DNA from 3 places in the Priestia sp. 3CA3 genome. Region 2 is predicted to be linked to each of the others. Evidence: riboswitches for the same ligand, from Rfam matches in the RefSeq annotation. Region 2 holds a riboswitch; each other region holds the start of a gene.
The links. A riboswitch is a leader RNA that binds a small molecule or an ion and turns the genes downstream of it on or off. The one in region 2 is predicted to bind cobalamin.

Region 1: it holds a riboswitch for cobalamin, as region 2 does, so the genes downstream of both, AC1VNJ_RS12400 ((2Fe-2S) ferredoxin domain-containing protein) here and nikA (nickel ABC transporter substrate-binding protein) in region 2, are expected to answer to the same signal.
Region 3: it holds a riboswitch for cobalamin, as region 2 does, so the genes downstream of both, metE (5-methyltetrahydropteroyltriglutamate--homocysteine S-methyltransferase) here and nikA (nickel ABC transporter substrate-binding protein) in region 2, are expected to answer to the same signal.

Annotation. Positions count from the first base shown of each region.
Region 1 covers NZ_JBXENJ010000004.1:114,366-117,645, forward strand. Annotated here, with positions in the region: gene AC1VNJ_RS12390 (M42 family metallopeptidase) at 1-41, shown strand, start outside; gene AC1VNJ_RS12395 (hypothetical protein) at 394-552, shown strand; cobalamin riboswitch at 699-877, shown strand; cobalamin riboswitch at 996-1,175, shown strand; gene AC1VNJ_RS12400 ((2Fe-2S) ferredoxin domain-containing protein) at 1,276-1,656, shown strand; gene cobJ (precorrin-3B C(17)-methyltransferase) at 1,670-3,280, shown strand, end outside.
Region 2 covers NZ_JBXENJ010000009.1:101,160-104,439, forward strand. Annotated here, with positions in the region: gene AC1VNJ_RS21885 (GNAT family N-acetyltransferase) at 1-235, opposite strand, end outside; gene nikA (nickel ABC transporter substrate-binding protein) at 305-1,846, opposite strand; cobalamin riboswitch at 1,991-2,181, opposite strand; gene ftsZ (cell division protein FtsZ) at 2,184-3,188, opposite strand.
Region 3 covers NZ_JBXENJ010000002.1:664,466-667,745, forward strand. Annotated here, with positions in the region: gene metE (5-methyltetrahydropteroyltriglutamate--homocysteine S-methyltransferase) at 1-1,805, opposite strand, end outside; cobalamin riboswitch at 1,956-2,144, opposite strand; SAM riboswitch class I at 2,224-2,334, opposite strand; gene AC1VNJ_RS08630 (hypothetical protein) at 2,415-2,666, opposite strand; gene AC1VNJ_RS08635 (hypothetical protein) at 2,924-3,094, opposite strand; gene AC1VNJ_RS08640 (metallophosphoesterase family protein) at 3,252-3,280, opposite strand, start outside.

The sequences.
Region 1 (3,280 bases), on a different contig from region 2:
TTCTTTACCACTATGTGCAATCGAACATGGTTCTGCTTTAAGAAAGGAATATTTAATTAGTGTATTTTTATGCAAAACAAAGAGCAGGACGGGACTGTGATGTCTGTACTTTCCTTTCCTAAAAAAGAAGCCGGCTGTCCGGCTTCTTTTTTTAATAAATACTATATATTTTTTTACTGATGAAGCAACAGTTGGTAAAAAAAGCACCTTTTTTAAAGAGGTATAATAAGGCTTAAACCTTTTGTACATTTTGTTCATTTACAGAAGTTAAAATGTTTTTAAATTTTTAAAAGTTTCTTGTGACAAGTTTTGTAGAATGGGTTTTCAAAAGGATATGGTTTCGTCATAATGTGGATATAGCGATCACTACAATAATCGGAGGCGAATCTTTTCATGTGGGTACTGACGGTATATGCTGGAAAAGAAATGAAAATGTTTGAATTTGAAACTGAAACGCAGGCGAGAGAAGCTTTTGCAAAAACAAATGGCTGTAAAGTTCTTTCAGAAGTCGTGTATTATAATGATCCTCATTTAACGTTAGTAGCTATATAATGAAAAAACAAGAGCTGACTTTATGCTCTTGTTTTTTTATAGCTTCTTGTATCTTACGAAAAGAATAAAGTTGAAATAAAAAAAAATGTACGCTATGATATGGTAGTTACTTCTATTATTCTGATAGTTTAAAAGGTTCATATATATCAAACAGCAACAGTAAAGATGCCAAGAAGGCTTAATAGGGAAACTGGTGTAAGACCAGTACTGTCCCCGCAACTGTAAGTGTGGACGAACGAGTATAACCACTGTGAAAAAATCACGGGAAGGTTCTCAAGTAGAATGATACACAAGTCAGGAGACCTGTCTTTATTGTGAAGTTTCTATTTCTCCGGGGAGCGGGAAGGGAAACGTTGGCTTAAAGTGGCATTCGTGTACACTCTTATTCTAACGTTTTACCCGCTCGCATATTAGCGAAGCGGGTTTTTCTCATATCCTAAAACTACATATCGTGCAAAAAAGGTGCGCAATGACCACATTGCGTTAAATGGGAAGTCTGGTGTGAAGCCAGCGCGGTACCCGCCACTGTGAAGAGGAGCTGATTGCATATGCCACTGTATTCGGGAAGGCGCAATCAAGTAATGAATCGAAGTCAGGAAACCAGCCTTTTTCTAATGCGAAGCTTACCCTACGGGATATAGGTGGAAGTGCAAAAACTTAGTTTGAATTTTCTGCGCCTCTATCATTGATAGAGGCGTTTTTTTAGTAAAGGAGAGAATGAGTGTGACGACTTGGAACTTGAATGCAACAAAGCATCACGTATTGATTTGTAATGGAAGCAGCTGTATGAGAAAAGGTGGAGAAGAAGCCACGCAGGCTATTCGAAATAAAGTGACCGAACTGAATCTAGATGAAGCGGTTCATACAACCCGCACGCGCTGTAACGGAAGATGCAAAGATGCTCCTGTAGCTATCGTGTACCCTTCAGGAGATTGGTACAAGCAGGTCACTGAAAACGTAGCTCATCGAATTGTTGAAGAGCATTTAGCAGGGGGCTGCAGTATAAAGGAATCGCTTATTTATGAATATGATCAAAATGGTTTCGTTTCTCCAGAAAACAGTGACTCCATAGAAGGAATTGACAAAGTAAAAAGTAATGCATAAAGGAGGAGCTAGCATGAAAGGTAAACTACTAGTTATTGGATTCGGTCCAGGAAGCTTTGAGCATATCACACAGCGAGCAAGAGAAGCCATTCAAGAAAGTGATATGATCATTGGTTATAAAACCTATGTGGAATTAATTCAAGGACTGTTAACGAATCAACAAATTATTAGTACAGGAATGACCGAAGAAGTAAGCCGTGCACAAGAAGCTGTAAAGCAAGCTGAAGCGGGGAAAACAGTGGCGGTCATTTCAAGCGGAGATGCAGGAGTATACGGAATGGCCGGCCTTGTGTATGAAGTGTTGATCGAAAAAGGATGGAAAAAAGAAACGGGCGTAGAGCTGGAAGTAATTCCTGGCATTTCGGCTATTAATTCATGCGCATCTCTCCTTGGGGCGCCCGTGATGCATGATGCCTGTACGATTAGTTTGAGTGACCACCTTACGCCTTGGGAGTTAATTGAAAAAAGAATTGAAGCAGCTGCACAAGCAGATTTTGTAGTAGCCTTTTATAATCCGAAAAGCGGAAGAAGAACAAGACAAATTGTGGAAGCGCAGAGGATTCTATTAAAGTACCGTTCTCCTGATACGCCTGTTGGCCTTGTAAAAAGCGCTTATCGTGACCGTGAAGAAGTCGTAATGACGAACTTAAAAGATATGTTAAACCATGAAATAGGCATGCTGACTACCGTTGTTGTTGGGAATTCATCTACGTTCTTTTATGACGATTTGATGATTACACCGCGAGGGTATCAGCGGAAATATACCCTCAATCAAACGGAACAGCCGCTAAGACCGCATCAGCGACTTCGAAAAGAAGCAGAACCATGGGCTCTTGATCAAGAGGAGACTGTACAGCAAACGGCTTCAGCTATTGAAGCTGTTCAGAATAAAAAAGAAGAAAAAACAGCTTCACGAGCTCTTGCAGAAGAAGCGCTTCAAGCAATTTTAGGTGAAACTACTTCTCCGGTCGTACATCAGCCAATAGAGTCTATTTTTGAAGTGGCGGTTAGTCCAGGGCTTGCGAATAAGAAGTTTACGCCCGTTCAAATGACAACACTAGCAGAAGTTGTTGGTGAAAAAGGTACGATGGAGTATACGCCTGATCATCAAATTAAATTGCAAATTCCAACGGCTCATCCAGATGTGATCATTGAAAAACTTCAAGCAGCTTCCTTTTTATTATCTCCGGTCGGAGACGTGTTTACAATTAAAGCGTGTGATTTTTGTGATGGAGAAAAAAGCGACGCCATCCCACATACGGAAGAATTACAAAAGCGCCTCGGCGGAATGGACATGCCAAAAGAGCTGAAGCTTGGTATTAATGGATGCGGTATGGCCTGTTACGGTGCTGTTCAAGAAGATATCGGCATTGTCTATAGAAAAGGTGCGTTTGACTTATTTTTAGGAGCTAAAACGGTTGGGCGCAACGCGCATTCAGGTCAAATTGTGGCGGAAGGCATAGCGCCCGATGACATTGTTGAAATAGTTGATAACATTGTCCGTGAATATAAAGAAAAAGGTCATCCTAATGAGCGGTTTCACAAATTCTTTAAGCGTGTGAAGAACGTTTATGGATTCGATTATCAGGATATAACACCAAAAATAAAAGTAGAACCAGCTCCT
Region 2 (3,280 bases):
CATCGTAAGCGTATAAACCAATGGTTCCAATTACTTGTTGATTTTCCGTAACAGCTGCAAAAAAAGCAGCGTCTTTCGCTTGAACGTAATGTTCATTAAAATGAAGCAAATCCACAGGAAGCTGATTTTTTTCCAGCATAGGAAATAGCTCATTCCGCATATTCATAACAAACTGAATCACTTCAGCATCCTTTTCTTTTACTTCTTTAATTTGATACATTTGTACTTCTTGCACGTTTACTGTCACATCCTTTTAACGATCATTGTATACTTTTTCTTTTCTCTGCTTATGCTGCACTGTTAACTACGGCGTTACGTCTAAATGCTGAGTCAGCATATAATACTCGCTTGGATTTGTTGTCCAGTTTTTCACTTTTTGATTATAAGCAACAACAATGTTTGGATGTACAATCGATGACGTCAGCATTTTTCTATTAATCAAAGCGGTTGCTTGTTTGGCTAACTGATCTCGTTTTGCGTCATCTACTGTTGAATTTAACTGTTCTATCATTTTTGTTAGCGTATCATCATTAATCCGGCTGGCATTTAAACCACCGCCGGGCAAATAGTTCGTACTTAAATAATAGCTGGCATCTCCTCTAGGTGCTGTGATAAGGCTGTACAATGCTAAATCCCAATCATCTTTTGCCATTACATATTCATCGCTATCTTCAACTAGGTGAATCTTAATAGTAATTCCTAACTCTTTGGTATTAGACTGTACAAGCTGAGCAATTAAAGGCAGTTCTGGCAAAGAACTGTATGTGACAAGAGAGAGCGATAGTGGCTTTCCATTTTTAATTGCTTTGTCATTTTTGATTTGATAGCCTGCTTTCTCTAAATATTTTTTAGCAGATGTCATACCTCTTTGCTCATTAGCAGTACTATCAGCAAAAGGAAATTGGGGTAAAAATGGACCTCGAGCCGCTGCCGCTTGATTGTTCATGATGCTGCTAACAATTTCTTTTCGGTTCAATAAGGTATCGATAGCTTTTCTTACATTTTCGTCTTTTAATGCGTCATTAGTTTGATTGTAAAGCAATAAATGGGTGCGCACACTAGGTACTCCACTTACTTTAAAAGACGGATCTGTTTGTAAAGTGCCCAAGCTTTCTAAAGGCGGGCGATAAATAATATCGGCTGTTCCAGATTGAAGAGCAGCAACTCGCGCATTAGCATCTTCGTTAAATCCAAAGATCGCACTTTTCAATTTCACTTTTCCACCCCAATAATTTTCATATCTTTCTAATTTTACTTGATTTCCTTGATCAAAAGACAAGACGCGAAATGGACCCGTACCAATGGGCTTCTTAGCTATATTAGAAGCATCAACATCTATAATAGCTGTATTTGGATGCACTAATTCAGAAGGAAATTTAGGCATTGGTTCTTTTAATGTAATTGTCAGCGCATGACTGTTCGCTTTCATTTCTTTAATATTTAAAGCGTTTTTCATCGCATAACTTTGGTCTATCGTTCTTTGAAGAGAAGACTTAACGGCATTTGCATCCAGCGCTTTTCCGTTTTGAAACATGATGTTCTTTCTTATCATAAATGTCCATGTAAGGCCGTTATCTTTCGTTTCCCACTTTTCAGCAAGCCAAGGCTTTATTTTTAAATCGTCGTTGATTTTAACAAGCGTCTCCCCTACTCCCCCACGAACTGCTGTATAATTATCGTCCGTATGAGGATCAAGCGTTGCAGATGTAAAATTAAATAAAAACGTCACACTTTTATCCGTTTTCTTTCTTTCTTTTATACTTACGCTCTCTTCATTAGGAGCGCAAGCAGTGAGGCAAAGTAACACGAGAAATATCATAGATACAAGTTTTTTATTATTTATCATTCATTTTTCCACCTTCTATTTTAATACACAAAAAAAAGCACTTCTAAAAAGAAGTGCTTGCCTTCACAACAAATTCAGATAAACGTATCCCTTGTTTATCGTATTTTTGATTCTGCCAAAACACCTCCCTATCCTCGTAGGTTATTGTGTGCTGCGATTTATGGCAGGTCTCCTGGCTTCAAGTCATTGCCTTATACCGCCTTCCCGTCTCTAAATAGACAGTGGCTTTTTGACATAAGGCTCCTTGTTACAGTGGCGGGACCGCTCCGGATTTTCACCGGATTCCCTTTTAAGGCAATTGAAAAACAATTGCCACCATAAAAGCTGGTTATTTAATTTAGTAGCGTGCTCTTGAAACTCTAGAAGTGGAAGCTGATGGTGAAATATCTTCATCATCAAATCCAGTGGCAATAACGGTTACCATCATTTCGTCCTTTAAATCTTCATTAATCACAGATCCAAAAATCATATTTAAGTCCTGATCAGAAGCGGACGTGACAATATCTGCTGCTTCCTGTACTTCGTAAAGACTCAGGCTGCTACCGCTCGTAATGTTCAGCAGCACGCCTCTTGCTCCATCAATGGATGCATCTAGCAGCGGACTAGAAATCGCTTTTTTCGCTGCTTCAATTGCTCGATCTGATCCCGAAGCTCGTCCGATACCCATAAGCGCAAATCCTTGATTAGACATAATTGTTTTTACATCAGCAAAGTCAAGGTTAATCAGCCCCGGAACAGCGATTAAATCTGAAATACCTTGAATACCTTGGCGAAGAACATTATCTGCTTCACGGAATGCTTCAAGCATAGGTGTCTTTTTATCAACGATTTCAAGCAAGCGGTCGTTTGGAATGACAATAAGGGTATCTACCGATTCATTCATCGCAGTAATACCGCCTACTGCTTGCTTGGTACGTTTATTTCCTTCAAACTTGAAAGGGCGAGTAACTACTCCAATTGTTAAAGCATTTAGTTCACGGGCAATTTGGGCAATAACCGGAGCTGCTCCAGTACCAGTGCCTCCACCCATGCCAGCTGTTACGAATACCATATCTGCGCCTTGCAGTACTTCTTGAATTTGCTCTCTGCTTTCTTCTGCAGCTTCTCTTCCTACTTCTGGATTAGCTCCTGCACCTAATCCTCGCGTTAATGCCGCACCAATCTGCATTTTCACATCTGCTTTAGATAAATTAAGCGCCTGAGCATCCGTATTAACGGCGATAAATTCTACCCCTTGTACACCATGTTCAATCATACGGTTAACGGTGTTATTTCCTCCACCGCCGACTCCAATTACTTTAATTCGCACTAATGGCGATACATCTGCATCAAATCCAAACATTCTAAGTTCCTCCTCAATGATCAAAATTACTTTCTCTTATTATACGAAAAAACACGTGAAGAACCTTTTACTCCTATGTTTAACGCGTAACT
Region 3 (3,280 bases), on a different contig from region 2:
ATCATTGAGATGCCCTGACTTTCAAGTGCTTCCACTTCTTTTCTAAGAGCAAGCGCAATTTGATTTGCCACGTCGTAGCGCGGGATATCATCACGCACAAATGACCAGTTTAAAATCGTAATCGGCCCCGTCAGCATTCCTTTAACAGGCTTATTGGTTAGAGACTGTGCGTAGACCGTTTCTTTGATCGTCATCGCCTGCTCGTACGAGACATCTCCGTAAATAAGCGGCGGCTTGACGCAGCGAGAACCGTATGATTGCACCCAGCCAAACTTCGTAAACTGAAAGCCTCCTAATTTTTCACCGAAGTATTCAACCATGTCGGTACGCTCAAACTCTCCGTGCACAAGAACATCTAAGCCGATGTCTTCTTGAATTTCAATCCATTTTTTGATTTCAGCGTTAATGTACGCTTCATATGCTTCATCGCTTAACTCTCCTTTACGCCACTTCAGACGCTCTTTTCGCACTTCTTTTGTTTGCGGAAAGCTTCCAATTGTTGTCGTTGGAAGAAGCGGCAGTTGAAACGCTTCTTGCTGAACACGTTGACGTACGTCAAACGGCGCTTGGCGCTCTGCTTTATAGCTGTGCAGCTGCTTCAGCTCTTTTTGCACGTCTTGGTGATTTCGAAAAGATGATCCATTTAATGCTTGAATCGCCTGTTTGCTTACACTTATTTCTTTTTCAATTGCTTCTTTTCCTTGCTGCACCGCTTTTGTTAAAAGCATGATTTCCTTTAGCTTTTCATCTGCAAAAGACAGCGCGTTTTTTAGAATTGGCTCAATGGTTTTTTCGCTTTTCACCGTGACAGGAACATGTAATAAACTTGATGAAGGCTGCAGAATCAAACGGTCTTTTGATACGGCTTCTTCAATTTCCCTGATTGTTAAAAGCTGTTCGTCCAAGTTTTCACGCCAAATGTTTCGTCCGTCAATCACTCCTGCTGCCAGCACTTTATCAGTTGGAAAACCATATTTATTAAGTGCCGTGAGATTTTCGCCTCGGTCATGTACAAAATCCAATCCAATTCCGTGAACAGGAAGAGCAACTACTTCTTTATAGTAATCTACGCTGTCAAAATACGTCTGCAAAATGACTTTTACATTCGGTGCCGCGTCATGCAGGACTTGATAGACTTCTTTATACAGTGCCAGGTCTTCTTTTGATAGCGTTGTAGCTAAAACCGGCTCATCCATTTGTACCCACTCCACGCCTTCTGCCTGCAGCTCCGCTAAGATTGTTGCATAAAGAGGAACAAACTGTTCAACTACTTTCTTAAACTCACTTTTTTTATATCCTTTTGACAGCTTCACAAATGTTACTGGACCTAAAATAACGGGCTTGCCTTTGATATTCAGCTTTTGTTTTGCTTCTTTGTAAAATTGAAGCGGGCGATTTTCTACAAGTGCCGGCGTACATTCCTCAAGCTCGGGTACGATGTAGTGATAATTTGTGTTAAACCATTTTGTCATCGTAGAGGCTACGGCACCTTTTGTTCCTCGCGCGATGTCAAAATACGTTTCAAGCGATACCGGGCCTCCGTTATATTCAAAGCGCTTTGGCACCAAACCAAACATAGCGGCTGTATCTAACACGTGATCGTATAAGCTAAAATCGCCGACTGGAATCAGTTCAATTCCTGCGTCACGCTGTTTTTTCAGATGCCCAAGACGAAGAGCTTCAATTTCCTGTAGAAAGATATCTTTCTCTAGCTTTCCTGCCCAAAACTGCTCAAGCGCTTTTTTCCATTCTCGTTTTTCACCAATTCTTGGATAACCTACATTTGAACTTTTTACACTGCTCATTTTTTCCACTCCCTGTATATTTTTTTATCGCTAAACTAAAAAATCTCCCTTTTCGAAATGAAAAGAGAGATGATACGCATACTTAACTAAAGTTGAGATAGCCTGTTTTTCTCAACACGTATTCCTCACTCCTCTCTATATCCCGTAGAGCTTAAGTGCATACAACAGGCAGGTCTCCTGACTTAGGTTCATCGCTTCCTATCCCTTCCCATTTCAACATGAAACAGTGGTTAATAAGTTGCTCCCCATTACAGTGGCGGGACCGCGCCGGCTTTTCACCGGTCTTCCCTTTTAAGCTGCGTACATTCGTTACACAGCACCTGATGCATTTCTATGAAATTGTTCATTCAAAACACCTTCACATAAAATAAAAAGCCTCTCTATTATGAATAGAGAGGCATAGTATCTATGAAATCCTCTCTTATTTTTCAAAGCTGTACGCTTTGCAGGATGTAGCACCTTTTTAACAAGATTGTTAAATGGTTGCCGGGCTTCACAGGGCCAGTCCCTCCGCCTCTCTCAATAAGAGTTTTAATTGTTTATAATATTTTGAATGTAGAGTCATCTTAACACCTTACATTTATGTTGTCAAAAGAAATTTCAAAAAAATTAGTTTTCAGGAGGCGTTGACGCTAATTTTTGCCTTAACAATTTGTAATCATCTTTTCGATGTGTTTCGATCAAGTCTTTTGCTCCTTGATGATACCCTGAAGAATAAATGTACTCTACCGCCGTTTCGATAAGCATTCTCTTTTCTTCCGCACATTCTCGGTCCATTAGGGGGAACAGTCTACCTAAAAGGTCATTTAAATCTTCCTTAATAAAACGATTGAGTCCTTCTTGCATCTTTTCGTTTGCCATGATAGCTCCTCCATTTGCTGTGTATGTTCTAAGTTTCTATGAACAGGCATTTCACTGTGAATGTTAAGATAAAGTTAAGTCATTAAACAGTATATCAAGTGAATGTTTTTCTTCAATTACATATGTAATACAAATATATGACAAATATAGAGAATATATCATCATTCACTATCTATTATAACGCTTGACTGAGCCTTCTGCTACAAGGTTTCGTACGGTTTTCTAAAAGAGGGTGGACACAACGAAGTGAATCCAATCTAAAGGCAAATGGGATACATGAGCTGAATCGCTTGTGACACCGCAGTTGATTTCCGTACAAGACTTCGCTTTGCGCGGGCGGTCGCTGAGCCTCCTCGTCGCATACACTCCTGTGGGGTCTCACCTGTTCCGCTTTTCCCGCAGGAGTCTTCGTCTTGTTCTCCAATCACCTGCTAGAAAGACTTATACACATGAAATCTACGTTTACCCTAATAAAAAAAATGAACCACTAATCAAGCATCTTGATCAATGGTTCATTTTTCATTTCGTCTAAAACCCTTTTTTCCCAGCCTCTTTTTTTGAACCTAGCTTTCTACTTTCTTGTTTTTACAAACAATTTCTTCGAGGTCGTCCAA